DNA from 3 places in the Streptomyces sp. NPDC018000 genome. Region 3 is predicted to be linked to each of the others. Evidence: riboswitches for the same ligand, from Rfam matches in the RefSeq annotation. Region 3 holds a riboswitch; each other region holds the start of a gene.
What was found. Region 3 has a riboswitch for cobalamin ahead of ACH4EW_RS00175 (energy-coupling factor ABC transporter permease). Riboswitches for the same ligand answer to the same signal wherever they lie in the genome.

Region 1: another riboswitch for cobalamin. It lies ahead of ACH4EW_RS20175 (prenyltransferase/squalene oxidase repeat-containing protein); the one in region 3 lies ahead of ACH4EW_RS00175 (energy-coupling factor ABC transporter permease).
Region 2: another riboswitch for cobalamin. It lies ahead of ACH4EW_RS14515 (ABC transporter substrate-binding protein); the one in region 3 lies ahead of ACH4EW_RS00175 (energy-coupling factor ABC transporter permease).

Annotation. Positions count from the first base shown of each region.
Region 1 is NZ_JBIRGM010000009.1:53,142-63,331, forward strand. It holds gene ACH4EW_RS20155 (ECF transporter S component) at 1-621, opposite strand, end outside; gene ACH4EW_RS20160 (ABC transporter ATP-binding protein) at 618-2,342, opposite strand; gene ACH4EW_RS20165 (energy-coupling factor transporter transmembrane protein EcfT) at 2,339-3,493, opposite strand; gene ACH4EW_RS20170 (SCO2322 family protein) at 3,490-4,176, opposite strand; gene ACH4EW_RS20175 (prenyltransferase/squalene oxidase repeat-containing protein) at 4,173-5,450, opposite strand; cobalamin riboswitch at 5,558-5,697, opposite strand; gene ACH4EW_RS20180 (MBL fold metallo-hydrolase) at 5,819-6,859, opposite strand; gene ACH4EW_RS20185 (aldehyde dehydrogenase) at 7,070-8,533, shown strand; gene ACH4EW_RS20190 (ferredoxin) at 8,533-8,766, shown strand; gene ACH4EW_RS20195 (DNRLRE domain-containing protein) at 8,959-10,190, opposite strand, start outside.
Region 2 is NZ_JBIRGM010000005.1:12,398-22,587, reverse strand. It holds gene ACH4EW_RS14555 (LacI family DNA-binding transcriptional regulator) at 1-749, shown strand, start outside; gene ACH4EW_RS14550 (hypothetical protein) at 893-1,186, shown strand; gene trxA (thioredoxin) at 1,296-1,667, opposite strand; gene ACH4EW_RS14540 (dihydrolipoyl dehydrogenase family protein) at 1,783-3,225, shown strand; gene ACH4EW_RS14535 (tetratricopeptide repeat protein) at 3,299-3,670, opposite strand; gene ACH4EW_RS14530 (pirin family protein) at 3,844-4,809, shown strand; gene ACH4EW_RS14525 (hypothetical protein) at 5,502-5,777, shown strand; gene ACH4EW_RS14520 (hypothetical protein) at 5,958-6,392, shown strand; cobalamin riboswitch at 6,785-6,908, shown strand; gene ACH4EW_RS14515 (ABC transporter substrate-binding protein) at 6,947-7,933, shown strand; gene ACH4EW_RS14510 (FecCD family ABC transporter permease) at 7,930-8,985, shown strand; gene ACH4EW_RS14505 (ABC transporter ATP-binding protein) at 8,982-9,770, shown strand; gene ACH4EW_RS14500 ((2Fe-2S)-binding protein) at 9,767-10,190, shown strand, end outside.
Region 3 is NZ_JBIRGM010000001.1:29,896-40,085, reverse strand. It holds gene ACH4EW_RS00210 (acetate--CoA ligase family protein) at 1-1,254, shown strand, start outside; gene ACH4EW_RS00205 (enoyl-CoA hydratase/isomerase family protein) at 1,316-2,173, shown strand; gene ACH4EW_RS00200 (hypothetical protein) at 2,314-3,234, opposite strand; gene ACH4EW_RS00195 (helix-turn-helix domain-containing protein) at 3,244-4,167, opposite strand; partial or broken gene ACH4EW_RS00190 (ATP-binding protein) at 4,444-4,770, opposite strand; partial or broken gene ACH4EW_RS00185 (DUF5753 domain-containing protein) at 4,771-5,151, shown strand; gene ACH4EW_RS00180 (DUF397 domain-containing protein) at 5,148-5,357, shown strand; cobalamin riboswitch at 5,840-6,023, shown strand; gene ACH4EW_RS00175 (energy-coupling factor ABC transporter permease) at 6,053-6,757, shown strand; gene ACH4EW_RS00170 (energy-coupling factor ABC transporter substrate-binding protein) at 6,754-7,140, shown strand; gene cbiQ (cobalt ECF transporter T component CbiQ) at 7,147-7,896, shown strand; gene ACH4EW_RS00160 (energy-coupling factor ABC transporter ATP-binding protein) at 7,893-8,756, shown strand; gene ACH4EW_RS00155 (RNA-guided endonuclease InsQ/TnpB family protein) at 8,997-10,190, opposite strand, start outside.

The DNA of each region.
Region 1 (10,190 bases), on a different contig from region 3:
TGCGTGGAACGAGATCCCCGAGCCGAGCGGGGGCACCACCGTCCAGCCGTACAGGTTCATCACCGTGCCGTACGCGAACGCCGCCACGAACCCGTATGCCGCGAGCATCAGCAGTTCCGCCCGGCCGCGCAGCCGGTCCGGGCCCGGCAGCAGGCCCGCGCCCATCGTGAACCAGCCCATCGACAGCATCTGGAACGGCATCCACGGACCGACTCCACCGGTGAGCAGCGCGGACGCGAACATCGTCACCGCGCCGAGCACGAAGCCGAAACCGGGCCCGAGCACCCGGCCGCTCAGCACCATCAGGAAGAACATCGGCTCCAGCCCCGCCGTGCCCGCGCCCAGCGGACGAAGCGCGGCGCCGACCGCGGCCAGCACCCCCAGCATCGCCACCGCCTTCGCGTCGAGGCCACAGTCCGCGATCATCGCGACGACCACGCCGACCAGCAGCGGAAGCAGCGCGGCGAACAGCCACGGCGCGTCCTGGGAGTGCGCCAGCCCGGAGTGCGCACCGGCCAGCAGTGGCCAGCCGAACGCGACCACACCGATCGCGCTGACGAGGACGAGCGCGGCGATCGCGCGCGGCCCGAGACGCACCGGCCGTGTCCGGCGCCCAGTCATGACGGGGCTCCCAGAGCGTCGCGCACCTGTGTCACGGTCAGCCACTCCTGCGGGGCGAGGATCTTCGCGGTCTGCGGGGCGAACGCCGGGGAGGAGACCACCACCTGGCGGGTCTCCCCGTCCGCGACGGTCTCCCCATCGGCGAGAATCACCACCCGGTGCGCCAGCTCGGCGGCGAGTTCCACATCGTGCGTGGCCAGGACGATCGAATGGCCCTCGGCCGCGAGCCCGCGGAGCGCCCCGACCAGCCGGGCCTTCGCCGCGTAGTCCAGACCGCGGGTCGGCTCGTCCAGGAGCAGCAGCGGGGGTTTCGCGGTGAGCACGACGGCCAGGGCGAGCGCCAGACGCTGCCCTTCCGAGAGATCACGGGGGTGGGTGTCGTCCGGCACGCCGGGCAGCAGCTCGGAGACCAGGGCCCGGCAGCTGCCCGCTGCGGCACCCGCATCGGCGTCGGCCGCGGCGCACTCGGCGGCGACCGTGTCCGCGTACAGCAGATCGCGTGGCTCCTGTGGCACGAGCCCGACCCGGCGCACCATCTCGCGCGGCTGTGTGCGGTGCGGGATCCGGCCGCCGACGAGGACGGTGCCCGTGGTCGGCTCGACCATGCCGACGAGCGTGGCCAGCAGGGTGGACTTGCCCGCACCGTTGCGGCCCATCAGGGCGACGGTCTCACCGGGGGAGACGGTGAGCGTCACCCGGCGCAGCGCCTCGACGCGCCCGCGCCGTACACCGAGACGCTCGACCCGGGCGGTGGCATCGACGACGGGCTCGGGAGCGGCGGTGGCCGTCCGGGCGCCGCGGCCCAGCAGCCGGGCGAGGGCGCCGCGCCGCGTGGGGGCGGGCACGGTGGGCAGCGGGGCCACTGCGGTCCCGGCCGGTACGGGCGACGGACGGGGCGGCTGTGCCTGCGCCAGCCGCTCGCGCAGGTCCGCCGCCCGGCGCCGGGCATCACGGACCGAGAGCGGCAGCGGCTCCCACCCCGCCAGCCGGCCCAGCGCCACGACCGGCGGGTGGACCGGGGAGACGGCCATGATGTCCGCGGGCGCGCCCATGACCGGAGCGGCGCCCGGCGACGGCAGCAGGACGACCTGGTCCGCGTACTGCACCACACGCTCCAGGCGGTGCTCCGCCATCAGGACCGTCGTACCGAGGTCGTGCACCAGCCGCTGCAGCACGGCGAGGACCTCCTCGGCTGCCGCCGGGTCCAGCGCGGACGTCGGCTCGTCGAGGACCAGGACCTTCGGGTGCGGGGTGAGGACCGAGCCGATCGCGACCCGCTGCTGCTGGCCGCCGGAGAGCGTGGTGATCGGCCGGTCGCGCAGCCCGGCCAGACCCAGCAGATCGAGGGTCTCCTCGACCCGCCGCCGCATCACATCGGGGGCGAGGCCCAGTGACTCCATCCCGTACGCCAGCTCGTCCTCGACCGTGTCGGTGACGAAGTGGGAGAGCGGGTCCTGGCCCACCGTGCCGACCAGATCGGCGAGTTCGCGTGGTTTGTGGGTACGGGTGTCGCGCCCGTCGACCGTGACCCGGCCGCTCAGCGTGCCGCCGGTGAAGTGCGGTACGAGACCGGAAACGGCACCCAGCAGCGTCGACTTGCCGACCCCGGACGGACCGACGAGCAGCACCAACTCGCCCTCGGGGATGGTCAGATCGACCCCGGAGAGGGTGGGGCGCTCCGTCCCCTCGTACCGCACCGAGACATGCTCGAACCGGATCACTCGTTCTCCTTGGAGTCCGGGGCACCCACCGGGGGCGGCACGGGCGCCACCACCGCGGGCAGCAGCCCGATCAGCACCGCGGCCGCGGGCCACAGCGGAAGCACCGGCGCGGTCAGCGGTACGACTCCGGGGTGCAGCGCCTCCGCGTCGACACGGCCCGCCCAGATCATCGCCACGGCCACGGCGATCCCCGAACCAGCCACCAGCCAGGCCCGTACACCCCACCGGTCGGGCCGGTAGCGGGTACGGACCGAACGGGCCCCGCCGAGCCGCAGCCCGGCCATCGCGGCGACGAGCCCGGCGATCAGCAGCGGCAGTCCGTACACCGCACCCTGCGCGGCCAGCAGCCCGTACGTACCCGCGCACACCCCGAGCAGCCCGCCGAGCGTGAGGACGTTCGTGGTGTGCCGGACGGCGGGCGGGACCTGTGCGGTGCGCCCGTATCCGCGCGCGTCCATCGACGCCGCCACCGCGACCGACCGTTCCAACGCGCCCTCCAGGACCGGCAGTCCGATCTGGAGCACCGCCTTGATGCCGCCCGTCGGACGGCCCCGCAGCCGCCGTGCGGTGCGAAGCCGTGCCACATCGGCGACCATGTTCGGCGCGAACGTCATCGCGACGACGACGGCGACCCCCGCCTCGTACAGCGCACCGGGCAGAGACTTCAGCAGCCGGGCCGGGTTGGCGAGCGAGTTCGCCGCACCGACACAGATCAGCAGGGTGGCCAGCTTCGCCCCGTCGTACAGCGCGAAGAGCAGCTGCTCGGCGGTTACCTGGCCACCGATCCTGATGCCCTTCGCCCAGTCGGGCAGCGGCACCTCGGGGAGCGTGAACACCGGATGCGTACCGGGGATCGGCGAACCGAGAAATACGGAGAAGACCAGCCGCACGGCGATGACGAACAGCCCGATCCTGATGAATGTCCCGTACGAGCGGGCCCACGGCGCATCCGTGCGGCGCGCCGCGACCACATAGCCCGCCACCCCCACGAGCAGCCCGAGCAGCAGCGGATTGGTGGTCCGGGACGCGGCGGTGGCGAGGCCGAGCGCCCACAGCCACCAGGCCCCGGCCGGCAGGGCGTTGCTCCGGGTCGCCTCGGGGGCGCGCAGCGGGCGGCGCAGCCGGACCGGGCTGCTGGTCGAGGCGGTCATCCGCGGCGGCGGCGGGCCTGCGCGACTGCGGCTATGCCGAGGAGGAGAACGGCGCCCACACCGACGAGCAGCCCGGCGGACGGACCGCCGCCGGAGTCGCCCGAACCGTCGGAGGCGTCCGAGGCGTCGGCGGCGGACCCGGCCGCGGACGCGGCAGGTGTCTCGTCTCCGTTGCCCGAGACCTGTTCGCCGCAGCCCGAATCCGGATAGCCGGATATGGCACAGAGCATCGCGTCGCTGCTGTAGCGCAGCGGCTTGGCCACCGCGGCGAGCGCCTCCGCGGCGCTCGCGTCCGGGGCGACGCGCGCGCACGCGGTGCGCAGCGCGGGCGGCGTCTCCCCGGCCGGGGCGTCCGCCGCCGTGCCCGGGTCGATGACCAGCGCGACCCGCTTGGTGCCGTCCTTGGCCGGGGTCTCCGCGCAGATCTTCGCGAAGTCGGGGGAGCGGCGCGGCTTCGCGGAGTCCTGGGAGTCCTCGCTCACCGAGAACCGGAAGCCCTGCACCGCGCCGTCGTCCGGCCGGATCAGGGACGGGCCCTGGGTGGCGTACGTCCAGCCGGTGCCGGAGCCCTCCCAGAACGACCAGTACCGGTACCCGGCCGCCTGGGCCGGTCCCGCGCACAGCACGGTCAGGACGGCGCCCAGGACCACCGGGAGAGCGGCGGCCCTTCCCGCCCGCCTCACGGCTGCTGGTTCTTCCGGCGGCCGCTGATCAGGAAGCCGGCGCCGGCACCGACGACGAGGCCGATGCCGACGTACCACCACACGCCGCCGATCACGTCGTCCCCGCTGTGGACCTCGTCCTTCTCCGTGGGCAGGTATCCGGTGTCGGCGGACGGGTCGGGCGTCGTGATGGCCGCGGGGGTGGGACCGGTCGCGTTCAGCTTGTCGATCAGGTTGACGCCGCCGAAGTCGCGGGCGTCGGCGCCGGTCGCATGCGCGGCCAGGACCAGCTGCGCGTAGGCGGCGGGACCGTTCTGCTCGGCCCAGGCTTTGGAGTTCTTCTTCAGCCAGGTCACGGCCTTGTCCGCCTTGTCCTGGTGGCCCGCGGCGGACAGCGCGACGACCGCGTCCGCGGTGTTGCCGACGTCGGGCTGCGGGGTGGAGTCGGTGGCGCCGGGCATCGGCGCCAGGTCGAGATGACCGCTGGTCGAGAGGGCGTCCGCGAGGAAGTGGGCGCCGTTCTGCGCGGCCTGCTCGGGCGTGAGGTCGGACCCCGGGTGGCAGCTGGGCGCATTGCCCGCTGCGGCGTTGTTCCCCACGGCCATGGCCTTGCCCATCGTGCCGAGCACGGCGGCCGCGGTGGCGTCCGCGTTGGCGGCGAGCTTCCCGGACTTGTCGGGCTGGTAGGCGAAGGCGCCGCCGTCCTTGCCGCCGCACGGGATCGCGAGCGCGAGCAGCGGGTCGTAGGGCGTCTTGCCTTCGGGGGTCGTGATGTCCGCGAGCCGCTGCCCCTGCCGGGCAAGGGCGCCGATCACCAGCGAGGTGGAGTTGGCGTCGCTGGGCGCGCCCGGGGTGTAGCCCCAGCCGCCGTCCTCGTTCTGCACGGACTTCAGCCAGCGGACCGAGTTGTTCACGGTGTCCCGGTGCCCGCCCACCTCGACGAACGCCTGGACGGCGGCGGCGGTGGCGTTGGTGTCCAGCACCGTCTTCTTGTCGCACGGCTTGGAGACGTCGGCCCGGTACGCGGCGTAGGCGCCGTTGGCGCACTGCTGGGCGATCAGCCAGTCCACCGACTCCTTGGCGGGCGTGACGCCCTCGACCCGCTGGGCGAGGAAGGCCAGCGACTGCCGCCAGACCCCGTCGTAGGTGGGGTCCTTCGTGCCGTACAGCCCGGACGGCAGCGCGGCGGACGGCGAGGGGGACGGGGACGGGGCCGCGACCGCGACCGGCGCAGCGGCCGCACAGAACACGGCGACGGTGGCGGCGAGCGTTGCTGCGCTGCGGCGTACGGTCATGGCGGGCGGGGCCTCTCCTGCGGGGGAGCCGGGCACAGGCACGCTTACGCACCAGGCTCCGGCTCCGTATACCTCGACGGTGCCGACCACCGGGGTTCCGGTGGTGCGAGCCGGTCACGACCGCGGACAGGGCATTCCGACTCACCGCCTTCGACGACGGTTCACGGCTGCGTGGTCAGTGCCGGATTCGCACCGGCTTCCCCCTGAACGGGCATGATGACGACTCGCCCACTCTACCGGGCCATATCCTGCCTCCCTTGGGCGGAGGACCGCCCGGGGCAGCGATATACGTCACTGGCCGGGCCGGGCGGGATCGGACGGCCTCCGGGCCGGGCGGGGCGCCGACGCCTGTCCTTGGGAGCCTCCCGTCAAACTGCGACGTACGTCACAGGCTTGCTCCCCGGCACGGCCTCCGCACGCCCGAGCTTCACCAGCCGCCGCAGATGCGCCTCGGCCTCGGAGACCGCGATGTTCCGTGAGCCGTGCGGGATCTGCTCCCACGGCCGGTTCCACTCCATCCGCTCGGCCAGTTCCCACGGCGTGAGCGGTGTGGCCAGCAGTCCGAGCAGTCCGGTCAGCCGCTCCTCGTGGTGGTCCAGGAGTTCCCGAACGCGCCCCGCGGCATCCGTGAACGCGTACTGATGGGCGGGCAGCACCTCCGCGACCCCGAGCCGGCCGATGCGCTCCAGCGAGTCGAGGTAGTCGCCCAGGGGGTCGGTGACCGCCGCGTCGTCCGGGTTCTCGTACAGCCCGATGTGCGGACTGATCCCCGGCAGCAGATGATCCCCGGAGAAGAGCCGGCCCCGACCGGGCAGATTCCCCGGATGTTTCTCCTCCAGATGCAGGCAGACATGGCCGGGCGTGTGCCCCGGCGTCCAGATGGCCCGCAGCTTGCGCCCTGCCAGATCGAGGAGTTCACCGGGAACGATCTCCCGGTCCGGAAGCGCCGACCGCAGTCCGGGCAGGGTACGCATCCGGCCTCCATCGGCCGCGGCGGCCCGCAACGGCGCGAGATGCTCCTCGGGCGCACCGACCGCCGTGAGCTTCGCCGCGAGGTACGTCAGCCAGGTGCCGGGTTCCGACTGCCGGGTGCGGCGCACGATCGCGGTGTCCGCCGCATGCATGGCGATCCAGGCCCCGGACGCCTCGCGTACCTGGCCGGAGAGGCCGTGGTGGTCCGGGTGGTGGTGGGTGATGACCACGCCATGGATGTCGGCGATGTCCGTTCCGACAGCGGTGAGCCCGGCGGTGAGCGTGTCCCACGCCTCCGGATCGTCCCAGCCGGTGTCGATCAGGACAGGACCGCGATCGGTGTCGAGGACGTGCACCAGGGTGTGGCCGAGCGGATTGTCCGGGATGGGGACCTTGATGCTGTGCACGCCCCCGCCGTGGTCGGTCATCTGCGTCATGGGCTCCCCATCTCTCTCCGCGGCCTGCGGCGGTGCTGCGCCACGCCCACTGTAACGAGAACTCGTTCCAGTAGTAGCCCAAGTCGACTATCGGCTTCGGTCGATGGGGTAGTGAGGGGTGATGTCCGATGCGTGGACTCCTAGAACTGGAACTGGTATCAATTTTGACGGGCAATCAGATAACGCGCCGGTTCGCGGGAGGCAGCAGCCATGACCGAGCTTGTCGAACACGGAAAACTGTTCATCGGCGGGGAGCTGGTCGATCCGCTGGGCCAGGACTTCATCGAAGTCGTCTCGCCCCACACCGAACAGGTCATCGGCCGGGTGCCGCACGCCTGCGAGGCGGACGTGGACCGGGCCGTCGCCGCCGCGCGGCGGGCGTTCGACGAAGGGCCCTGGCCGCGGATGACCGTGGACGAGCGGATCGCGGTAGTGACCAGGATCAAGGACGCGTTCGCCGTCCGGTACGAGGAGATCGCCCGGGTCATCAGCTCGGAGAACGGCACTCCGTACACGTCCAGCGTGATGGTGCAGGCGCTCGCCGCGATGATGGTGTGGGACGCGGCGATCACCGTCGCCCGCACCTTCCCGTACGAGGAACGGCGGGACGGGGCGCTCGGGCCCCTGCTGGTGCGCCGGGAACCGGCGGGAGTGGTCGCGGCCGTGGTGCCGTGGAACGTTCCGCAGTTCACCGCCGCCGCCAAGCTCGCGCCCGCACTGCTGGCCGGCTGCTCCGCGGTCCTCAAGGTGTCGCCCGAATCCCCGCTGGACGCCTACCTCCTGGCCGAGATCGCCGCCGAGGCCGGGTTGCCGGAAGGGGTGTTGTCGATCCTTCCGGCCGACCGCGAGGTCAGCGAGTACCTGGTCGGGCATCCCGGCGTCGACAAGGTGTCGTTCACCGGCTCGGTCGCCGCCGGGCGCCGCGTGATGGAGGTCGCCTCCCGCAACCTCACCCGCGTCACACTGGAACTCGGCGGGAAGTCCGCCGCCGTGATCCTCCCGGACGCCGACCTGGACACGGCCGTCGCGGGCATCGTGCCCTTCGCCTGGATGATCAACGGCCAGGCGTGCGTCGCCCAGACCCGCATCCTCGTCCCGCGCTCCCGCTACGACGAGACGGCCGAGGCGTTCGCCGCGGCAGCGGGCGCGCTGAAGGTCGGCGACCCGCTCGACCCCGCCACCGAACTCGGCCCCCTCGTCGCGCGGCGCCAGCAGCAGCGCTCGCTCGACTACATCCGGATCGGCCAGGACGAGGGCGCCAAGATCCTCACCGGCGGCGGCCGTCCGGCGTCCCAGGAACGCGGCTGGTACGTGGAGCCGACCCTCTTCGGTGACGTCGACAACTCCATGCGGATCGCCCGCGAGGAGATCTTCGGCCCCGTCATCTGCCTCCTTCCGTACGGCGACGAGGACGAGGCGGTACGCATCGCCAACGACTCCGACTACGGCCTCAGCGGCAGCGTCTGGACCGCCGACACCGAGCGCGGCATCGACATCGCCCGCCGCGTCAGGACGGGCACGTACAGCGTGAACACCTTCAGCCTCGACATGCTCGGGCCGTTCGGCGGCTACAAGAACTCCGGCCTGGGACGGGAGTTCGGGCCCGAGGGATACGGCGAGTACTTCGAGCACAAGATGATCCACCTGCCGGCCGGCTACCAGGGCGGTGCGTGATGGGGGACCGCTGGGCCGTGGAGGTCGACCGCGGGATCTGTATCGGTTCCGGGATGTGCGTCAACCACGCCCCGGACGGCTTCGCACTGGACTCCGCCCGCCAGTCCCGCCCGTCGGCCCCGGAGACCGACGCCAACGAGCAGGTCCTCGCCGCGGCCGAGGGGTGCCCGGTCGAGGCGATCACGATCACACTGGCCGGCTCGGGGGAGGCGGTGTTCCCGCCGGAGGAGTAGAGGTCCTGCGCTCCGGCCCATCATGAGATGGGCGGCCAACCCGGCGCAGGACCCGGGCCCCTCGGGCGATGCGGAGTGAACGGGACAGGGTCCCGCGCGGTCCGGTCCGGGCGCGCCGCATCCGCCTCCCACGTGAGTGGCCCGTACCGGAAGGAAACCGGTACGGGCCACCTCGTCCACGTACTCCTGGGATCAGCTCAGTGCCTGGAAGTTCTGCCATCCCGAAGTGCCCACGGCGACTCCGCTGCCCGAGATGTTCGGATAGAAGTAGAGCTGGGCGTCGCCTCCGGTGGCCCAGATGTCAGCCTTGGTGTCGCCGTCGGCATCGGGGACAGCCGTGATCAGCGGACGGTTGGCGCGGGTCCAGCTGGACCCGATGATGACAGACGCCGGGCCGAAGCCGAGCCCTTCGCCGGAGTTCCCCGTACCTTCATAGAGGCGCAGTTCGCCGTTGGTCTTGTGGCGTGCGATCAGGTCGACGCGGCCGTTTCCGGTGCGGTCTCCTGGTGCGACAAGGTCGTAGTCGGACCACGATCCGTCGCCGATCAGGACGGGTGCCCGGCTCTGGTCGAGGTAGAAGGACTCGGAGCCGAAGTAGAGCCAGAGCCGGTTGCCTTCCTTGACCAGCAGGTCCGGGTAGCCGGGTACGTCGATGGTTCCATCGCCGTCGGTGTCCAGAGGTCCGTCGACGTCTCCGATAGCGAGGATCTGATCGGCTGCCGCAAAGTGGTTGTTGGTGTCGTCGGCGACGGGGAGTTCCTGTGCGTCGATCTGGCAGGATTGGGACTGCCCGTCCGCTTGCTCGTCACGGCTTGTGCAGGCGAAGCCCAGCCCGTTGTTGGGAAACACGTGCAGCGTTTTGCCCCCATCACCCGGCATCGCAGCGATCAGGTCTTCATAGCCATCGCCCGTCCAGTCGCCGCGATGGGTGATGCCGGCCCCGCTGAAGTCGGTGTTTCCTGCCATAGCGCCTGTTCCCACGCGGCCGTTCCCCTGCCCTGGGTAGAGCCACAGTTCGCCGTTGGTGCGCTCACCGTAGAGGTCGGCGTTGCCGTCGCCGTTGAGGTCTCCGGGCTTGTCCGGCATAGCAGGGCTGTTGGCGTAGAAGAGATACTGCGTTCTGTCGGACCGGTTCTTGGCCGCGTCGAGACTGTTGACGTACACCCTTTGCGAGCCGGCCGAAGGAGGAGTCAGGGTGATCTTGCCGTCCTTCTTCCCGTCCCCGTCCAGGTCTGCCGTGGGTATGACGGTGCGGACGGTGGGGTCCCAGTCGGTCCAGTACTCGTATGACGTCACGTCGTTGACGCCGCCGTTGCCGATGATGAACGAGCCGGGCTTTCGTGCTTCTCCTGTCTGCTCCGGCCAGCCGTCCGAGCCATCGGGGAAGTCGGTCGACTTGATGGTCGGGGGAGTGCTCGGGCGGT
Region 2 (10,190 bases), on a different contig from region 3:
GCTTCTTCCACCAACTGGAATCCGGGCTGCGCCGCCTCGACTACACCGTCGTCCAGTACGGCAGCACCGGTCTGGACGCCGACGACGCGCCCCGCGCCTGGGCCGAACTCCGACCGGTCGCCGTCATCGCACCCGGTACGGCCCTCACCCCGCAGGGCATATCCGTACTCAGGCGATCCGGAGCCAAGGCCGTGATCACCCTCGGGTCCCGGCCGGTGGCAGGTGCTCATGCGCTGGTCATGGACCAGCGGGAGGTCGGCAGCTGCGCGATCGGACATCTGCTGGAGCGCGGTCGGCGTCGCATCGGCGTCGTCATGCCCGAGGAGCGAGGCCCGGGTCTGTTGGCCGAACGGCGGCTGGCCGGAGCCCGGCAGGTCGCACTGAGCCACGGGGCCCGTATCGAACCGCTGCCGCTGCGGTACGAGGAGGAGTCGGCTGCCCGATTGGCCGCCCGCTGGCGCACCATGGGCCTCGATGCCGTGTTCGCGTACAACGACGAATACGCGATGCTCCTGATGCGGGCCCTTCAGGACGCGGGCATCGAAGTGCCCCGCGAGACGGCCGTGGTCGGCGCCGACGACCTGATGCTCGGCAGACTGCTGCGGCCCCGGCTCAGCAGCGTGCGGCTGGAGCTGGCCACGCCACAGCCGCTGGCGGACCTCGTCGACCGGCTGGTGCAGCACCCCGGCGGCGCCCCCGAGCACCACGACCTGCTGCGGGCCGGGGCGGTCCACCGCGAGTCCAGCTGAGACCGGCCGGCACATGGGGGCGGCGTCGCGTGCCCAGCCCCGCGACGCCGCCCCCATGTGCCATCGGTCCGAGCCGCCGACTCCGCACGGTGCAGCAGTGCGGCAACATGCGCACCGCGCGCCGCTTGCTTAGCGTCATGACCATGAGCCATCCGCAGAGTTACGAGATCCTGCTGGTCCCCGGATTCGCCGAGGACACCACCGACGCCACCGAGCCCGGTGGCGCCATCCGCTCGGCGGTCGTGGCGGCGACCGGCGAGACGGGGGCATCGGGATACCCCCGGTATTCGGGCGAAGGCATCGTGGCGGACATCGATCCGGCGACACACACGGTCGAGGCCCTGCTGGTCGACGGCGCCGAGCTGGACTACGGCCTCTCGGTGCGGATCAAGGAGAAGAGCGCCGAAGGCAAGGCCGACAGCAAAGCGGACAGCTGAGGCCGGGCCGCCCATTTCCGGTCGCGGAAGGGCTCGGAAAGGGGCCCGACCGGCCCGGACACTTGTTGGCCCGGTCGGGCCCCTCACCACGCTCATGCGCGCACGGAGCCTACTTCTGTTCCTTCTGCTGGTCCTCGATGGACTTGCGGACTTCGTCCATGTCCAGCTTCCTGGCCTGCCCGATGACGTCCTCCAGCGCCGCCTCCGGCAGCGCCCCGGCCTGCGCGAACACCGCCACATTGTCCCGGACGATCATCAGCGTGGGAATGGAACGGATCTCGAAGGCCGCTGCCAGCTCCTGCTGCGCCTCGGTGTCGACCTTGGCGAAGACCAGGTCGCCGTGGCGCTCCGACACCGCGTCGTAGACCGGCGCGAACTGCCGGCACGGGCCGCACCAGGAAGCCCAGAAGTCGATCAGGACGAAGTCGTTGTCACTGACGACCTGATCGAAGTTTTCCTTGGTGAGCTCAACGGTGCTCATGCTCTGTTACCTCTTCCTGTGCCCGTTCGGAACTGTCCGGCACAACCGTGCCTGTACGTGCGCTATTCCGCCTGCCCATGTGGCCGTCGCGCACACCCGCGACCAGACTGTCCCCATGACAGATGCTTCCCTGAACACCGAGTACGACGTCGTGGTGATCGGAGCAGGTCCCGTGGGTGAGAACGTCGCCGACCGGGCCCGTGCCGCCGGTCTGAGCACGGCGGTCGTCGAGGCGGAACTCATCGGCGGCGAGTGCTCGTACTGGGCCTGCATGCCCAGTAAGGCCCTGCTGCGCCCGGTCGTCGCGCGCGCCGATGCCCGCCGCCTCCCAGGACTCAGCGACGCCGTGCGAGGACCGCTGGACTCCGCAGCGGTCCTTGCCCGTCGTGATGAATACACCTCGCACTGGAAGGACGACGGCCAAGTCGCCTGGCTGGAGGGGATCGGAGCGGACATCTACCGGGGCCGGGGCCGGCTCACCGGTGAGAAAACGGTCTCCGTCACCGCCCCCGACGGCACGGAACACCGGCTCACCGCCCGGCAGGCCGTCGCCGTCTGCACCGGCAGCCGCGCCGTCGTCCCAGCCCTCCCCGGCGTCGACGGGGCCCGTCCCTGGACCAGCCGGGAGGCGACGAGCGCGAAGAAGGTACCCGGCCGTCTCGTGATCATCGGTGGCGGCGTCGTCGCGACGGAGATGGCCACCGTGTGGCAGGCCCTCGGCGCCCGGGTGACCATGCTGATCCGCGGCAAGGGGCTCCTGCCGAAGATGGAACCCTTCGCGGGCGAGCTGGTCGCCCGGGCGCTGACGGAGGCGGGCGCCGACATCCGTACCGGAACCTCGGCGGCCTCCGTACGGCGCACGGCCCCGGACGGCCCGGTCACCGTGGAGCTGGAGAACGGAGAACATGTCGAGGCCGACGAAATCCTTTTCGCCACCGGCCGCGCTCCACGAACCGACGACCTCGGCCTGGAAACGGTGGGCCTGAAGCCCGGTTCCTGGCTCAGCGTCGACGACAGCTGCCGCGTCGACGGCACCACCTGGCTCTACGCGGTCGGCGACGTCAACCACCGGGCACTCCTCACCCACCAGGGCAAGTACCAGGCGCGCATCGCGGGCGCGGCGATCGCCGCCCGCGCCGCGGGCGCGCCGTTGCTGGAGACCGACCGTTGGGGCGCCCACGCGGCCACCGCCGACCACGCGGCCGTCCCGCAGGTCGTCTTCACCGACCCCGAGGCCGCATCGGTGGGTCTCACCCTCGCCGAGGCCGAGCAGGCCGGCCACCGCGTACGTGCCGTCGACCACGACCTCGCCGCGGTGGCAGGCTCCGGCCTGTACGCGGACGGTTACCGCGGCCGTGCCCGCATGGTCGTGGACCTCGACCGGGAGATCCTGCTCGGTGTCACCTTGGTCGGACCCGGCATCGGTGAACTGCTGCACTCGGCGACGGTCGCGGTCGCGGGCGAGGTCCCCATCGACCGGCTGTGGCACGCCGTCCCCGCGTTTCCGACGATCAGCGAGGTTTGGCTGCGTCTGCTTGAGGCGTACCGGGACGCGTAGGGCCCGCCCGGACGCCGCTCCTTCTCCCACTGCCAATCGTGGGCGAGGTCGTAAGGGGCCGACGACCGGAGTGTCAGCGCGACCGCTGGTGCCGCGACCGGTCCGCGTCGAAGTCGCCGGAGAACGCCGCCGCCATCCGCAGGTGACCGGTGGCCTCCGCGCTCCGCCCCTGGCGCTCAAGCGTGCGACCGAGCATCAGGCGCGCGTAGGGCTCCACCGGGTCGCGCTCCAGAATCGCCCGCAGCTCCGTCTCGGCCCTGCCGAGCCGAGCCGAGTGGTAGTAGGCCCGGGCCAGCAGCAGCCGCGGGGATACCTGCTCCGGCACCTCCTCGACCAGGCCTTCCAGAATCCGGGCCGCAGTCATGTACTCCTTCGCTTCGAAGAACATCTGCGCACGGTCCCAGCGGTCGGCGGCCGTACCGAACTCGAAATAGGTGTCGCTCACTTGATCTCCTCGTTGACGGACCGGGATTGCTCCCGGCCCTGTCCAGCCACTGACCCGGCTGCACGCTCAGGCGTGCCTCACACACCCGAACATGGCACACTGATTGAATATTCCACTAAATTATCGGCGTGGGTACCGGCACCCCGGCCCCGCACGGGAATAGGTTGAGCGCCATGAGCAATCTCGATCGCCAGGCCACACTCTCCGTCTGCGGAGGGCGGGGCTTCGTCGTCGCCGAGCCTGTCCGTGAACTCCTCACCCCGCGCCATGTCCGGCTGGGCGAGTCCACCGAGGTCCGCAGGCTGCTGCCCAATCTGGGTCGCCGGATGGTCGGCGCATGGGCCTTTGTCGATCATTACGGCCCGGACGACATCGCCGGCGAACCTGGGATGCAAGTACCGCCCCACCCCCACATGGGCCTGCAGACGGTCAGCTGGCTGCACGACGGCGAGGTCCTGCACCGGGACAGCGTCGGCAGTCTCCGCACGATCCGCCCGCGCGAGCTGGGACTGATGACCTCCGGTCGGGCCATCAGTCATTCCGAGGAAAGTCCGAAGTCGCATGCGAGGTTTCTGCACGGCGCCCAACTCTGGGTCGCCCTGCCCAACGCGCACCGCCACGTCGAGCCGCATTTCCAGCACCACACCGAACTGCCGACCGTCACCGCACCCGGCCTCACGGCCACACTGATCCTGGGCGAACTCGACGGCGCCACCTCGCCCGGCACCGCATACACCCCGATCGTCGGCGCGGACCTGGCCCTGTCCGGCGGTGCCGAGGCCCGTCTGCCGCTCGACCCGGACTTCGAGTACGCGGTGCTCTCGATGTCCGGCCAGGCCGAGGTGGACGGCGTACCCGTGCTGCCCGGTTCCATGCTCTACCTCGGCTGCGGCCGCACCGAACTCCCCTTGCGTGCGGACACCGACGCGGGCCTCATGCTCCTCGGCGGTGAACCCTTCGAGGAGGAGATCGTCATGTGGTGGAACTTCATCGGGCGTTCCCACGAGGAAATCGAGGAGGCCAGGAAGGGCTGGATGGAGAGTTCCCGATTCGGCGAGGTGAAGGGCTACGACGGCGATCCGCTGCCCGCTCCCGAACTGCCGCCGGTGGCGCTGAAACCGCGGGGGCGAGTGCGCTGACCTGGCGCTATGTGTATGCCAGGGATCTTCGCAGTGCACCTTCACCGAGTCCCTTCACTGAGTCCCTTCGCCCGAAACGGTGAGAGGACTCAGGTGTGTTCGACGTGGTGCGGCTTCTCGTGTGGTCGGTGCCCGCGGGTGTTGGCACCTGTGACCAGGTCTGATCAGACGCTTGCCGACCCTGGGTATTCAGGGAGGCGACCCCTGGCGAGGGTTGCGGCGATGAATGGGGCCGCACTGGGAAAGCACGGCTGCGCGCCGGAAAATTGTCAGGCGTACCGTGACTGCCCTTGATAGGGTCCCGACATGTTCCTGTGCACTGGCCAGAGCTGGTTCATCAAGCCCCGCAGCGCCGCCTAGCGGCAAGCTGCGACCAGCATTCCGACAGCTTCGCCGCACTCCGGTATCACGCCGGTGCGGTGCTCAGCGCTGCCCGGCTCCGACGATGACTCACACCGCGGAGCACATTTCATGAACGACCAGAACCACCACGTCCACGCACACATCAGCGATCTGCGCGATCTCCATCCTGCGGCCGAGCCAACCCTCACGGCCGCCCCCGTCGAACTGACGCAGTGGGTCTCCTCTCACTCCTCCCGGCTGGCCGGCCTGGGCCCGGGAGCAGACCTGGGGCCCCTTTCTACGACTTGGAGCCGCTGCGTGACCTCGTCGGCGGTGAGACGGTGGAAAACGTGCCTGACCAGGGCCACCCGCTCGGGATGCGCTGGGGACGGGCCGCCACCCCTGAAGCGCTGCCCGACAGCGTCGAGGCTCTGTTCGCGGGCGTATCCGGGCAACCGGCCCTGGTGAACACGCGGGCGCTGCGTGAGTACGCGCGACGTCACGGATTGCCGGAGCCGGTCCGCACCCGGGTGGACACCGCGTTCATCGAGGTACCCGCCCTGGAGGCGTTTGACGGAATCATCTGCATCCCGGACACCACCCTCAGCGCCGACACACCGCGGTAGCCGGCAAGCGCGCCAAAGGGCACGGACAAGGCGGACCGCCCCGTAAACCTCGCGGGCGGTCCGCCGCACCCGTATGCCCCGAGAGCGGCGCGCCGGTTCGTCCGGTTGAGACTTTGGGTGGTGGCAGCGATTTCGCAAGTTCTGAATCATCAAGAAAGGTTTTCTCGTGAGGAGCAACACTTGACCACTGCATTCTTCAGGCGGGCAGGTGCAGCAATTTTGACGCTGCAGATCGTCTACATTCTGCTCTTCGAGATCGCGTTCATGGTTCTGGTCATCGACACTTCTGAGATCGACCACAGCGCTCCCGACAGATTGGGTGCGGCCATCTTCCTCGCAACCGAGATCGGAGCAGCCATCATTCTGCTGGGTGCTGCAGCCGTCCTGACGCTTCCGCGAATCAGCGGCAGGATCCCCCGAGGGGGCCGCGCAGCTTTCCTGTGCTGCTGCGTGATTGCACAGTGCGCGATCGCATGGATGGCGTCATCCAATGCCATGAAGCAGGATGCAGGACCAGATGTGCTGATCAACGCGGTAATGATCCTGCTCTCGCTGATGGTTGTCGTGGCATGCGTGCTCGGAATTCGGGATGATTCCGGCACCGTGAAGGTCTGAGCCTGAGCGCAGGGCCAGGTCCCATCCACCGCCCCAGGAATTTGCCGGACCCCACCCACGGCATCATCGATGCGCCCCCGGCCGCGCCAACACCAGCCGGACAGTGGCCCTCTGACCTGTGCTCCGCTCAGTCCGCAGCACGGTGTTCGTCGGCCGGGTGGGACATGGCAAAGCCGCGTTCCTCGGGGTGGCGGGCCAGCCGCCGCCGGGGTGCTCGGGAGTGAAGGGCCGGGGCTGGACAAGAACAGCAACACCCTCGCATCGAACAATGACGCATAGGTACAAAAGGCATTTGTGCAACCCGGCCAACAGGAGAGGGGATCACATTTCGCCACTGCTATCCCGATTGTCTGTTGCGGCCCGGAAGGCAACCGCAGTATGCGGTCTGACAGACTGGGCCCCGAAACTCAGGCGACGCGCGTCAGGAAACCGGTGTGAATCCGGTACGGTCCCGCCACTGTGACCGGGCTGCAGCAGCCCGGAAGCCAGACACTGGCCGCGCCGCCTTCTCCGTACAACCAGGGGACGAGGACATCCCCCGGAAAGGCTCGGTCATGCCCCGGATCCGCCGTGTACCACTCGCGCTCATACCGCTGCTTCTGCTGCCGCTCACTGGCTGCGGCTCCGGCACGGGCGGCGAGGACAAGACAGAGGCCGCACCGGCCGCCGACGGTTTCCCCTACACCGTCACCAACTGCGGTATGAAGACGACCTTCGAAGCCCCTCCGAAGCGGGCCGTCACCATGAACCAGCACGCCACCGAAATCATGCTGGCCCTTGGGCTCCAGGACCGGCTGGCCGGGACCGCCTACCTGGACGACAGCATCCTGCCGAAGTACCGGTCCGCATACGCCGGAACCAAGGTGCTCGCGAAGGAGTACCCCTCCAAGGAGGTGCTGCTCGGCGCCAACCCCGACTTCGTCTACGGCGGATACAGCAGCGCCTTCGACAAGGCCAGGGGCCAGGACCGGGCGGGGCTCCGGAAGAGCGGCATCAACACCCGGCTGAACATCGAGTACTGCACCAAGGGCAAGGTCGGTATCGATCAGCTCGCTACCGAGATCACCCAGGTCGCCAGGACCTTCGGCGTACCGGAGCGCGGCAGGAAGCTGATCGCCGAGGAGCGGCAGAAGATCAGGGCGGTCGAGACAGAGCTCAAGGGCTCCTCACATCCCTCGGTGTTCGTCTACGACTCCGGCGACAGCTCCGCGTTCACAGCGGGCGGCAACGGCATCGGCAGCGAAATCGTCCGGCTCGCCGGGGGCAGGAACGTCTTCGCGGACCTCGACGGCACCTTCGGCGACGTGTCCTGGGAGCAGGTCATCAAGCGCAAGCCCGAGGTGGTCGTGATCTACGACTACGGCGGCACCACGGTCGCGGCCAAGAAGAAGCGGCTGCTGAATGATCCGGCGCTCGCGGACGTGCCGGCGATCAAGAACAAGAAGTTCGCGGTCCTCCCGCTGTCCTCGGCCGTGCTCGGTGTGCGGGTCGCCGACGCCGTGCAGGACCTGGCCGGGCAGCTGCACCCCGGCACTCCGTGAGCGCGGAGTCCGCCCGCCCCGGCCCGAAGTCCGTCCTCCGCTCGACCCCCGTCGTGATCGGCGTCCTCACGGTGCTGCTGCTCGCGGCGGCGGTGGCCGGCCTGGCGCTCGGCCCGGTACGGATTCCGCCGGGCGAGGTATTGAGTACGGTCCTGGGCGGTGAACGCACCGGTGCGTACCCGACGATCGTGTGGGAGGTACGGCTGCCCAGAGTGCTGCTCGGCGCGGTCGTCGGCGCCGGGCTGGCCCTGTCGGGCGCGGTGCTCCAGGCGCTGGTGCGCAACCCGCTGGCCGACCCGTTTCTGCTGGGCGCCTCGTCCGGGGCGTCGGCGGGCGCCGCCGTGGTCGTCGTGCTGGGGGTCGGCGCCGGGGCGGCCACCGATGTGGCGCTGCCCGTTGCCGCGTTCGCCGGGTCCATGACGGCGCTGGTCGCCGTCTACGCGATGGCCCGGCGCGGCGGCACCATGACGACGGGCCGGCTGATTCTGGCCGGGGTGGCGATCCAGTACGTGCTCTCCGCGTTCACCAGCCTGATCCTGGTGCTGTCCTCCCGGGCCGAGCATGTGCGGGCGATCATGTTCTGGACCCTGGGCGGCCTGGGCGGCGCCCGCTGGGACCAACTGGCGCTGCCTGCCGTGGTACTGGGCGTCGGGGCCGTACTCCTGATCAGTCTGGCCCGTCCGCTGGATCTGCTGCTGACCGGGGAGGAAGGGGCCCGCAGCCTCGGTCTGGACCCCGGACGCTTCCGGGCCGGGGTGTTCGTGCTGGTGTCACTGATCATCGGCGTGCTGGTCGCCTACAGCGGGGCGATCGGCTTCGTCGGCCTGATGATCCCGCACGCCGCCCGGCTGATCGTCGGCGCGTCCCACCGCAGACTGCTGCCGGTGACCGCGCTCGGCGGGGCGGTCTTCCTCCTGCTGGCCGATCTGCTGGCGCGGACCGTGGCGGCCCCCGAGGAAATCCCCGCCGGGGTGGTCACCGCGCTGGTGGGCGGCCCGTTCTTTCTCTGGCTGCTGCGCCGCTCCAGCCGTACCGAAGGGATCACCGGATGAGCCCGGCACCGTCCCCGACGGCGCTCGCCGCCGACGGAATCAGCTACGAGGTGGCCGGCCGTACCCTGCTCGACGGGGTCGCGCTGGACGCCGCCCCCGGCGAGACGGTCGGCCTGGTCGGGCCGAACGGCAGTGGCAAGACCACCTTTCTGCGCTGTGTGTACGGTGCGCTGCGTCCCGCAGCGGGGCGGGTCCTGCTGGACGGGGCGGACGCCGCGGCCCTCGGCGTGAAGGAACGGGCCCGGCGCGTCGCCGTCGTACCCCAGGACAGCCCCGGCACCTTCGGCCTGACCGTGCGTGAAGTGGTGGCGATGGGCCGCAGCCCGCACAAACGGTTCTGGGAGCAGGACGACGCCGACGACGCCCACCGCATCGACCGGGCGCTGCGGCGCGTCGGCGCAGCGGCCCTGGCCGGCCGGCGGTTCGAGGAACTGTCCGGCGGGGAACGGCAACGGGCCCTGATCGCCCGCGCCCTGGTCCAGGACCCGGGACTGCTGGCGCTCGACGAGCCGACCAACCATCTGGACATCCGCTACCAGCTGGAGATCCTCAGCCTGGTCAGGACGCTGGGCACCACCAATCTGCTGGTGCTGCACGACCTCAACCTCGCCGCTTCCTACTGCGACCGGCTGGTCGTCCTCAGCGCCGGACGGGTGGTGGCGTCCGGCTCCCCACACGCGGTGCTGACGGAAGAGCTGCTGGCCGAGGTCTACGGGGTGCGGTCCCGGATCGGCGCCCACCCGGTCACCGGCGCCCCCAACGTCGTCTACCTCCCGCTGCCATGAGCGACAACACGTCCCCCGTCTGGACGCCTCTGCCGCACGGGCCACGCTGGCAGGTCACCGAAGGCGAACCGTCCGCGGGCGAAGCAGAGCCGTGGCTGGCAGCCGACCGACTGGCCGACCCGGAGGGCGAGGTGCTGTCCACGCTGCTGGAGAGTGAGCGCACCGGCAGCGGCCACCGCACCGGCCATGCGACCGCGCTGACCCTGATGGCGGTGTACGCGGGCCGGGTCACCGCTGCCGCCGTACTCCACTGGGCGCTGTACGACGAGGTCCCGGACATGCGGTCCGGCAATGTGCTGGTGCGCCCCGCCGCGCACGGGATCGGCGGAGTCCGGGTGCGCAGGGCCCGGCTGCTGGTGCCCCGGGCCGGGGAGGACCCTGTACGGCTGCTGCACCGCACCGTGCTCGACGGGCATCTGC
Region 3 (10,190 bases):
CTCCAGGACACCGCCACCCTGCTGGCCCGGGCACGGAAGCCGGTGGCCGACGGGGTCGTCGTGTATTCGATCTCGGGCGGCACGGGGGCGCACTTCTCGGACCTGGCGACCGGGGCCGGGCTGAAGCTTCCCACCCTGTCCGAAGAGAAGCAGCGCGAGCTGCACGAGTGGATCCCGGGCTATCTGAACGTGGCGAACCCGGTCGACAACGGCGGCCATCCGGTCGGCGACTGGCGCGGCCGGAAGATCATTGACGCGATCCTCGCCGACCCCGCCGTCGGGGTGCTGATCTGTCCGATCACCGGGCCCTTCCCCCCGATGAGCGACAAACTCGCGCAGGACCTGGTGGACGCCGCGGAGACCACGGACAAGCTGGTGTGCGTGATCTGGGGCTCGCCGGTCGGTACGGAGGACGCGTACCGTACGACGCTGCTCGGCTCGTCCCGCGTCGCCACCTTCCGCACCTTCGGCAACTGCATCACCGCCGTGAAGGCCTACCTGGACCACCACCAATTCACCGCCTCCTACCGCTCCCCCTTCGACGAGGCGCCGCGCACGCCGTCGCCCTCGTTCCGCAAGGCGCAGGCACTGATGCGCCCGGGCCAGCAGCTGAGCGAGCACGCGGCGAAACAGCTGCTGCGGGCGTACGGAATCCGCGTCCCGCGCGAGCAGTTGGTGACGAGCGCCGCGGCGTCCGTCCGGGCGGCGGGACTGGTCGGCTACCCGGTGGTCATGAAGGCATCGGGCGCCCGGCTCGCGCACAAGACCGAGCTGGGTCTGGTCAAGGTCGGGCTCACTTCCGCCAGCCAGGTGCGCGACGCGTACCGCGAGCTGACCGACATCGCACGGTACGAGGGCGTCGAACTGGACGGAATCCTGGTCTGCCAGATGGTCGAGCGGGGCGTCGAGATGATGGTGGGTGTCACGCAGGACGCGTTGTTCGGACCGACGGTGACGGTCGGGCTCGGCGGTGTGCTGGTCGAGGTACTGCACGATGCGGCGGTACGGGTACCGCCGTTCGGCGAGGACCAGGCGCGGTCGATGCTCGGCGAACTGCGCGGCCGCGCCCTGCTGGAAGGCGTACGCGGAGGCCCCCCGGTGGATGTGGACGCGCTCGTCGAGGTCGTGCTGCGGGTGCAGCGGATGGCGCTGGAACTGGGCGACGACCTCGCCGAGCTGGACATCAACCCGCTGATGGTGCTGGGGCGGGGACAGGGCGCGGTGGCACTGGACGCGCTGGCCGTCTGCCGCTGACCGGTCACCGGGCCTCCCCTCCCGCCGCCCGTCACCCCACCACCTGCCAAGGAGCTGCCTCATGCCGTCCTCCCCCGAAGACACCGCCGAGCACACCGAACACACCGGGCCCGCCGCGCCGGCCGACCCGCTCGACTCATTGATACTCCACACCACTGACAACGGCGTCTCGTGGATCACGCTCAACCGCCCCGAGGCGATGAACGCCGTCACCTGGGACCAGCGGGAACGCGTCATCGCGCTCCTCGCCGAGGCCTCCGCCGACCCGACGGTCCGGGCCGTGGTCCTCACCGCCACCGGTCGCGGCTTCTGCGCGGGCGCAGACCTGCGCGGCGCCCCGTCGACGGGCGACCGGGTACCGGGCGATGTGGCCCGTACCATCCGGCTCGGCGCTCAGCGCCTGATCGGCGCGGTCCTGGACTGCGAGAAACCGGTCATCGCGGCCGTCAACGGCACGGCGGCCGGTATCGGCGCACACCTCGCGTTCGCCTGCGACCTCGTGCTGGCCGCCGAGTCGGCGAAGTTCATCGAGGTCTTCGTACGCCGCGGCCTCGTACCGGACGGCGGCGGCGCGTATCTGCTGCCGCGCCTGATCGGCCCTCAGCGCGCCAAGGAGCTGATGTTCTTCGGCGACTCGCTCCCGGCGGCGGCGGCGGAACGTCTGGGGCTGGTCAACCGGGTGGTCCCGGACGAGGAGCTGGAAGCGGCGTCCCGCGCGTGGGCCCAGCGGCTGGCCGACGGCCCGACCCGGGCGATCGCCCTCACCAAGCAGCTCGTGAACGCTTCCCTGGACTCCGACCGGGCGACGGCCTTTGCGGCGGAGGCGATGGCCCAGGAGATCAATATGACGACGCAGGACGCCAACGAGGGCGTGGCGAGCTTCGTTGAGCGGCGCACGCCGAAGTACCGGGGGCTTTGAGGGCTCTGGAGGCGCTCACGTCAGTCGCCGTCACTACGGGGGAACTGCCCGGGGTCCGCAGCCACCGGGTTCCTCCCCTGGTGTGCGGCCGGGACTCATCCGTTGGCGTAGGCCACCGGCGGGTCCCGGCCGCAGTCTGCCTACTTCTCGGCGAAGACGTCCTCAACGGACACGGCGGTGGCGGCCCGCAGGAGCCAGCGGCTCAGGATGTCGAGATCGGCGCAGCCCGTGATGCGCTCACGCGCCTCGTCGGGTACGTCGGTGCCGGCCTGGGCGAGGAGGAGCAGGATGCTTCTCGCGATGCCCTCCGTACAACCTTCTGCCCGACCTTCTGCGCGGCCTTGTGCCCGACCTTCTGCGCGGCCTTCGTCCCGGATTTCTTCCGAAATGGCTGACGTATAGAAAGAAAGGTCCACGGCCACCAGGTTCCTCCACTGTTGTGCGGCCGGGCGGTTGCCCAGGCCCTGTGCGATGAGTTCGACGATGGGATCGGCGATGGTTTCCGGCACGTCCCGCAGTGTGGCGGACAGGGTTTTCAGTATGGCACCGACGTCCGGATTGTCAGCGTGTGTGATCGCGGCCAGTGTGGCCAGCGCCAGGTCCTTGCGGGCCTCGGCCACGTCCTTGATCACCGGCATGTTGTGCGGGCCGGCGACGAGGGCTTGCAGGGTGAGCACGGGCGATTGCGGGTGCCCGAAGGTGAAAGGGCGTGCGGCCCATTCGGCGGTGGCCCGGTCCTGGCAGACGACCAGCAGCATGGGCGGCAGCTTGTACTTCGCCTGGAGGTACGACAGGTAGTACATCCAGCTCGCCGGCTTCTCCGGGTCCTTCTTCCCCTGGGCCTCGATCGCCAGAAGGTAGGACCGGTCGTCCTCCATGTCGATGCGCAGCAGGGTGTCGACACGGCGTTCGAGGGGCCGGTTTTCGGTGAGGTCGGTGGGCATGACGGTGGCTGAGGCAGGCGGACCGATCTCGACCCCTAATACCTCGGAGACGCGGGAGAACAGTCCCGGGTACTCCTGGAAGATGCGATGCATCGCCTCGTGGGACGAACTGACCATATGAATTTCCTAGAGTTCTTGAGCGGTCGGATGGGAGTTGTCACTCCGGCAGACGGAGCACATTCCTGGCTCCGCCGCGCGGAATGCCCGGTCGCAGCCGTCGCAGTTCTGCAGCGGGATCGGCCGGGGCGGGAGCGTGGCCGGGGCCCGGAACGGGGGCGGTGGCGGAAGCCGGGCGGTAAGTCGGTGGGCGAGGAGACCGACGGGGCGACTCACTCCTTCGGGCGGGAGGTCGCTGGTCAGGGCGTGCTGTACAGCGGCGGGGCCGACCTCGCGCTCCAGCCATGCGGCGACCCCCGGAGCCAGGACGTCCACGTCCTTCAGGGAGAGCAGCAGGCGCGGGTCCTGGCGGTGCAGCCCGGCGAGAAGCTCGGTGGCGGTCCGGAGGAGGGACGCGGCGGGGAAGGCCGGCTGCGGTACGAGCAGCGGCGCGGGCTCACGACGGGGCACGGGCTTGGCATGGGTCCGGGACCTGGCCGGATGCGCGTCGTCGGCTTCGGACTCCCGGCAGGGCCGGACGGGCGTCGACGGCCGGACCGTACGCTGCGGGCGCGGCGGACACTCACGGCCCGGCAGAGCGTCTGCGGGCCGCCGGTCGGCAGGCTGGTTGCAGGAGACGGTACGGGTGACGATCCGGCCGTTGGCCAGGCGTGTGCGGGTGCGTCGCAGGTAGCCGTGGGCTTCGAGTTCGCGTAACGCTGCGGCGATCCGGGCCTCGCTCTCCGGGAAGCGTCCGGCGAGGTCCTTGATGCCGATCCTGGCCCCGGCGGGCAGCGACTGGATGTGTGCGGCGAGCCCGATCGCGGTGAGGGAGAGCTCGCGGTGCTGGGTGAGGTGGTTGCCCACGACCGTGAATCGGCTGGTGTGCCGGGAGTTGTCGTGCACGACACCGGACGAGGAGCGTGAAGACGCGCTAATCTGCTGGGTATCCATCGGGAAGCTGTTCTCTTCCTCGTTGGTCAGGCCCTCGATCGGGATTGTGAGTCCCGGCCGGGGGCCGACGCATCTCTGGGGTTGCTTTTCGCGGCGAGCATATGCCAGCCAACCGGCATGAACTCCAGCTCAGTTGGTGAACCTCACCCGTGTGGGTGACGGGAGGCCGGGTGGGGCTGGGAAGGGTAATTGCCACGTCCTTTGAGGCTTTTGATGTCGTGCGCCGCCACGTCGCGGGCCACCGAATCGTGGAAATCCGCGACCCGGTGGCGGCGGTCACGGTGCGAGGTCGAGCTCTGCCCAGACCGTCTTGCGGGGCACGGGACCGGGGCTGACGCCCCAACGGTCGGCGAGCGCCTCGACGATCAGCAGACCGCGCCCGGACTCGCAGTCGCCATCCGGGACGGCCATGCCCTTCGGACCGGGCGGAAGGCACCCGCCACGGGTGTCGCACACCTCGATCCGCAGGAACGCGCCGACACCGGCACCGCCGCCGTGGACCGTGAGGCCCAGCCGGAAGTCCCTGCCCGGTACGCGGCCGTGGACCACGGCGTTGGTCGCCAGTTCGGCGACGATCTGCGCGGCCGACTCCGAGGGCAGCCCCGTTCCATCTTCGACCGGTCACCGGCACCGGATCTCAGTTTTGTCCTGGAAGAAGTGACGCTGCGCCGCCCGATCGGAGGGACAATGGTGCGACGCCAGCAGCTTGAGCACCTGTTGGAAGTGGGGCAGATACGGAACGTCGAGATTCAGGTAATGCCGACCCACCGCTGGGACCACCCTGGAACAGGCGGAAAGATCCAAGTGCTGAAGTTCGACGACGGCTCCGGGGTGGGGCGTACAGATGGCGTGCACGGTGGGCGCCCGGTCTCTGATCCGCGGCAGCTCCGGGTCCTTGAGCTGCGGTATGGCATCATCCGAGCCGAGGCTCTCACTCCACGGGAGTCGCTGGCCTTCATCGAGCAAGCGCTGGGAGAGACATGATCCGCAAGACCTCCGCCGAGGATGCTCCCGAGCTGGCGTGGTTCAAGAGCAGTTACAGCGACAGCAGTGACGGCAACGACTGCGTCGAGGTCGCGACCACTCCCAGCTCGATCCACGTCCGCGACTCGAAGAACGCGCGGGGCCCCCGGTTCGCTGTGACCCCCGAGGCCTGGACCGACTTCGTGATGTACGCAGCCGGGAGCTGACCGCCAGCACTCGCCCCGGTCCCGGCCCCTGCTCTGGCGGGTTCGGGGCTCCTCACCGGCTGAGCGTGTACCAGTCCGGTGAATCCGGGTCCCGTACTCATAGTTGAGTTCGGGCCAGTCCGGCGTGCCGCCGATCCGCCAGTCGCGGGTTCCGTCGTACGCAGGGCAGCCCTCGTTGATTGCCTCGCCCACGGCACCGTTGCATCGTCTGCACGTCGACGGCTGACACAGGGCGCTCGCGGATATCCCGGGAATCACACCGCTGACAGGGCCACTGCATCGCCTAGGGCCCGGCTGTACGCCGCCTCAGTGGTGGACGTGCCGGCAAAGGACCAGCGCCAGTAGCCGTCGACCAAGGCCGTCGCGGTGCGCGGTGGAGGTCCCAGCCGGCGGGGCGGGAGGCGAGCAGCAGAGTATCCGCCTCGCCCTCATGCGCCCCGTTCGCGCATCTCATGCCTGCTTGTCACCGCCGCTCAGGGCCGTTAGTGTCACCACGCCTTGGTGAACGGGAAATCCGGTGAGAAACCGGTGCGGCCCTCGCCACTGTGATCGGGAAGTCCGGCTCCGGCCCTTGCGGGCAGCCACTGGGTCTCAGGACCCGGGAAGGCGGAGTACGGGCGGTGGTACCCGTCAGCCAGGAGACCGGCCAGGGCATGTCAACCATCCACGAGGTGCTGGAGAGGGTTCGCTGAGCCATGCACATAGCCGAGGGTTTCCTTCCTCCGGCGCACGCGGTCGCCTGGGGCGTCGCGTCCGCGCCGTTCGTCGTCCACGGAGTACGGTCACTCACCCGTGAAGTCAAGGCGCATCCGGAGAGTACATTGCTCCTCGGTGCATCGGGCGCCTTCACCTTCGTCCTGTCCGCCCTGAAGCTGCCTTCCGTCACCGGAAGTTGCTCGCACCCCACCGGCACCGGCCTCGGTGCCATCCTGTTCCGGCCGCCGGTCATGGCGGTCCTCGGCACCATCACCCTGCTCTTCCAGGCGCTCCTGCTCGCGCACGGCGGTCTGACCACGCTCGGTGCCAATGTCTTCTCGATGGCGATTGTGGGGCCCTGGGCGGGATACGGCATGTACCGGCTCCTTCGCCGGTGTGACGTGCCGCTGATGGTCACGGTCTTCTTCGGCGCGTTCGTCGCCGATCTGTCGACCTACTGCGTGACCAGTGTGCAGCTGGCGCTCGCCTTCCCGGACCCGAGCAGCGGATTCACGGGCGCGCTCGCCAAGTTCGGCTCCATCTTCGCCGTCACGCAGATCCCGCTGGCAGTAAGCGAGGGGCTGCTGACGGTTCTCGTAATGCGTCTGCTGGTGCAGTCCAGCAAGGGCGAACTCACCCGGCTCGGCGTGCTCGTGACCGGTGGCAGGCGTGAGCAGGCCGGTTCGGAGGCGGTGGCCCGATGAGCCGTAACACGAAGATCAACACCCTGCTGCTGCTCGTCGTCGCGGCCCTCGCCGTCCTCCCCCTGGCCCTCGGCCTCGGCGACCACAAGGAGGAGCCGTTCGCCGGTGCCGACGCCGAGGCGGAGACGGCGATCACGGAGCTCGAGCCGGATTACAAGCCCTGGTTCTCCCCGCTGTACGAGCCGCCGTCCGGTGAGATCGAGTCGGCGCTGTTCGCCCTGCAGGCCGCCCTCGGCGCGGGCGTCCTCGCCTACTACTTCGGCCTGCGCAAGGGACGACGGCAGGGCGAGGAGCGCGCGCGTTCCCAGAACGAGGCAACGCCGGCAGCCCCGGAGGGCTCCTGCGACAGCGCCCCGTCGGTTCCGCCGGCCGGGCAGTCCTGACCCGCCGTGCTGCCGATCGACGCGGCGGCGCACAGCAATCGCTGGCGCCGCCGCCATCCCGCGGACAAGGCCGTACTCGGACTCGGCCTCACCGTCCTCGCCATCTGTCTGCCTCCATGGCCGGGCGCGGCCTTCGTCCTCGTAGCGGCCCTCGTCGTGCTGCTCGGCCCGGCGGGCGTGCCCGCCCGCCGACTGTGGCGCTCGTACAAGGTGCCGCTGGGCTTCTGCGTGACGGGGGCCGCCCCCCTGCTCGTCCAGGTCGGCGGCCCCGAGGGCTTCGTCGCCCTCGCTCCGGACGGGCCCGTGCGGGCAGCGGAGTTGCTGCTCCGCACCTCGGCCGCCTCACTCGGCGTGCTGCTGTTCGCGTTCACCACACCGTTGTCCGACCTGTTGCCGCGGCTGGTGCGCGCTGGTGTTCCCGCGCCGGTCGTGGACGTCGCCCTCGTGACGTACCGGATGAGCTTCCTGCTCCTGGACTCGGTCCGCCGCATCCGCGAGGCGCAGGCCGCCCGGCTCGGACACACCACACGGGCCGCCACCTGGCGCTCCCTGGCCGGGCTCGGCGCCACCGCGTTCGCCCGGGCCTTCGACCGGGCGGCCCGGCTCCAGGACGGCCTCTCCGGGCGTGGTTACGACGGCGCGCTGCGGGTCCTGCTGCCCGAGGCCCGGATCTCCGGCCACTTCGTCGCGGCGAGCCTCGCCCTGCTCGCCGCCCTGGTCGCCCTCACCTTCGTACTCGAAAGGCCGCTGACATGAGCGAGCTTCCCCTCGTCGCCCTGCGGGACGCGTCCTTCGCCTACGAGGACGGACCCACCGTCCTCAGCGGCCTCGACTTCGACATCCAGGAGGGCCGCGCCCTCGCCCTGCTCGGCCGCAACGGCAGCGGCAAGACCACGCTGATGCGGCTGCTCAGCGGCGGGCTCCAACCGCGCACGGGCCGGTTGACGGTCCAGGGACAGCCGGTCGCGTACGACCGCAAGGGACTGACCCGGCTGCGCACGACCGTGCAGCTGGTGGTCCAGGACCCGGACGACCAGCTGTTCGCCGCGTCCGTGGCCCAGGACGTGTCCTTCGGACCGCTCAACCTCGGCCTGCCCGACACCAAAGTCCGGGCACGCGTCGACGAGGCCCTCGCCGCCCTCGACATCACCGCCCTCGCCGACCGCCCCACCCACCTGCTCTCGTTCGGGCAGCGCAAGCGGACGGCGATCGCCGGCGCCGTCGCCATGCGTCCCCGTGTGCTCATCCTCGACGAGCCGACTGCCGGTCTCGACCCGGACGGCCAGGAACTCCTCCTCGCCACCCTCGACGGGCTGCGCGCGAGCGGCACGACAGTGGTGATGGCCACCCACGACGTGGACCTCGCGCTGCGCTGGGCCGACGACGCGGCCCTGCTCACCCCGTCCGGCGCGCACGTCGGCCCCGCCGGAACGACCCTGGCCCGCAGCGAACTCCTGGAGCAGGCCGGGCTGCGGCTTCCCTGGGGAATCGCGGCGGCCCGGCTGCTGCGCGCCCAGGGCCTGCTGCCCACCTCCGAACCGGGACCGCGCACCCCGGACGAACTCGCCGCCCTGATCCCCTCGCACACCGGACCGCCGATGCCCACCGACAGGTAACTGCGCCGGTGGCGACGGACAAGCCCAGCAGCGGAGTGGCCTGGCTGGCCTTGCGCCACGACCAGTAGGGGAACCCCTCGCAGAGGCTGCGGCAACTCGGCCTCGGCCAGATCCCGCTGACCCACGACGCCTTCCATGAACTCCAGCCCTGGCGATCACAGCCGGTCACCAGCGGGCTGGGTTCCTCGGAGAACCGACGACAGTTGAATACGAGTGCCCACCATTGACGTGCTCCCTGGCCTAAAGTCCAGGGATTCCGGCCTGGGTCGTGTGACCCTTCCGGGGGCTTCCTGCTTCAACGCGCTGTGCCGGGACTTTCGTCCCGGTCCTACCGGCGCTCTGCGAGGCGTTTAGCGTCTCCGCCCGTCCGGCGGCGACGATACGACGTCCTTCGAACAGGACGTTGCGGGCTGCGTTGTGGTCACGGTCGTGCACGGTGCCACACGCGCCGCACGTCCACTCCCTCACATGCAGGGGCTTGGGACCGTCCCGAAATCCGCAGGCCGAACAGACCTGAGAAGACGGGAAAGCACGGCCCACCTTGACGAACATGCGGCCGTGCTTGACCGCCTTGTACTCCAGCATGCCCACGAACGCGGACCACCCCGCGTCATACACGGACTTGGCGAGCCGGGTGCGGCCGAGACCGGACACCGCGAGATCTTCCACATACACCGCTTGGTTGTCGCGAATGATCTGCGTGGACACCTTGTGATGCCAGTCCCGGCGCCGGTCCACGACCTTGGCATGCTGGCGCGCAACCTTGATACGAGCCTTGGCCCGGTTCTTCGATCCCTTGGCCTTGCGGGACAGCTCCCGCTGAAGACGCCTGAGCTTCTTCTCCGCCCTGCGCAGGAAGCGCGGACTGTCGATCTTCTCGCCATTGGACAGGACCGCGAAGGCGGACAGACCGAGATCGATACCCGACTCCGCCTCCACCCCGGGAAGGATGTCCGGCTCGGTGTCCACCACGAAGCTGAGGAAGTACCGCCCCGAACTGTCCTTGGCAACGGTCAGGGACGTAGGCGCGGCCGGAAGCCGACGCGACCATTTCACCTTGAGATCGCCGACCTTGGCCACATACACCATGCCGTTCTCCTTCACGGAGAAGGCGTTGGCGTTGAGGCGGATCGACTGCCGTGTGTCCTTCTTCGACTTGTACCGGGGCGCCCCGACCTTCCGGCCCTGCCGCTTTCCCTTGAGACTGCCGAAGAAGTTCCTGTAGGCGGTGTCGAGATCCCGAAGAGACTGCTGCAGAACGACCGCCGACACATCGGCAAGCCAAGCCCGTTCCCCGGTGCGCTTGGCCTCGGTGATACGAAGCCGGGACAACTGGGCCGACGTCACATACGGCAGCCCCGCCGCGTGCGCTTCCTTCCGGTCGCGCAAGCAGTCGTTCCACACCACCCGCGCGCACCCGAACGCCCGGTCCAG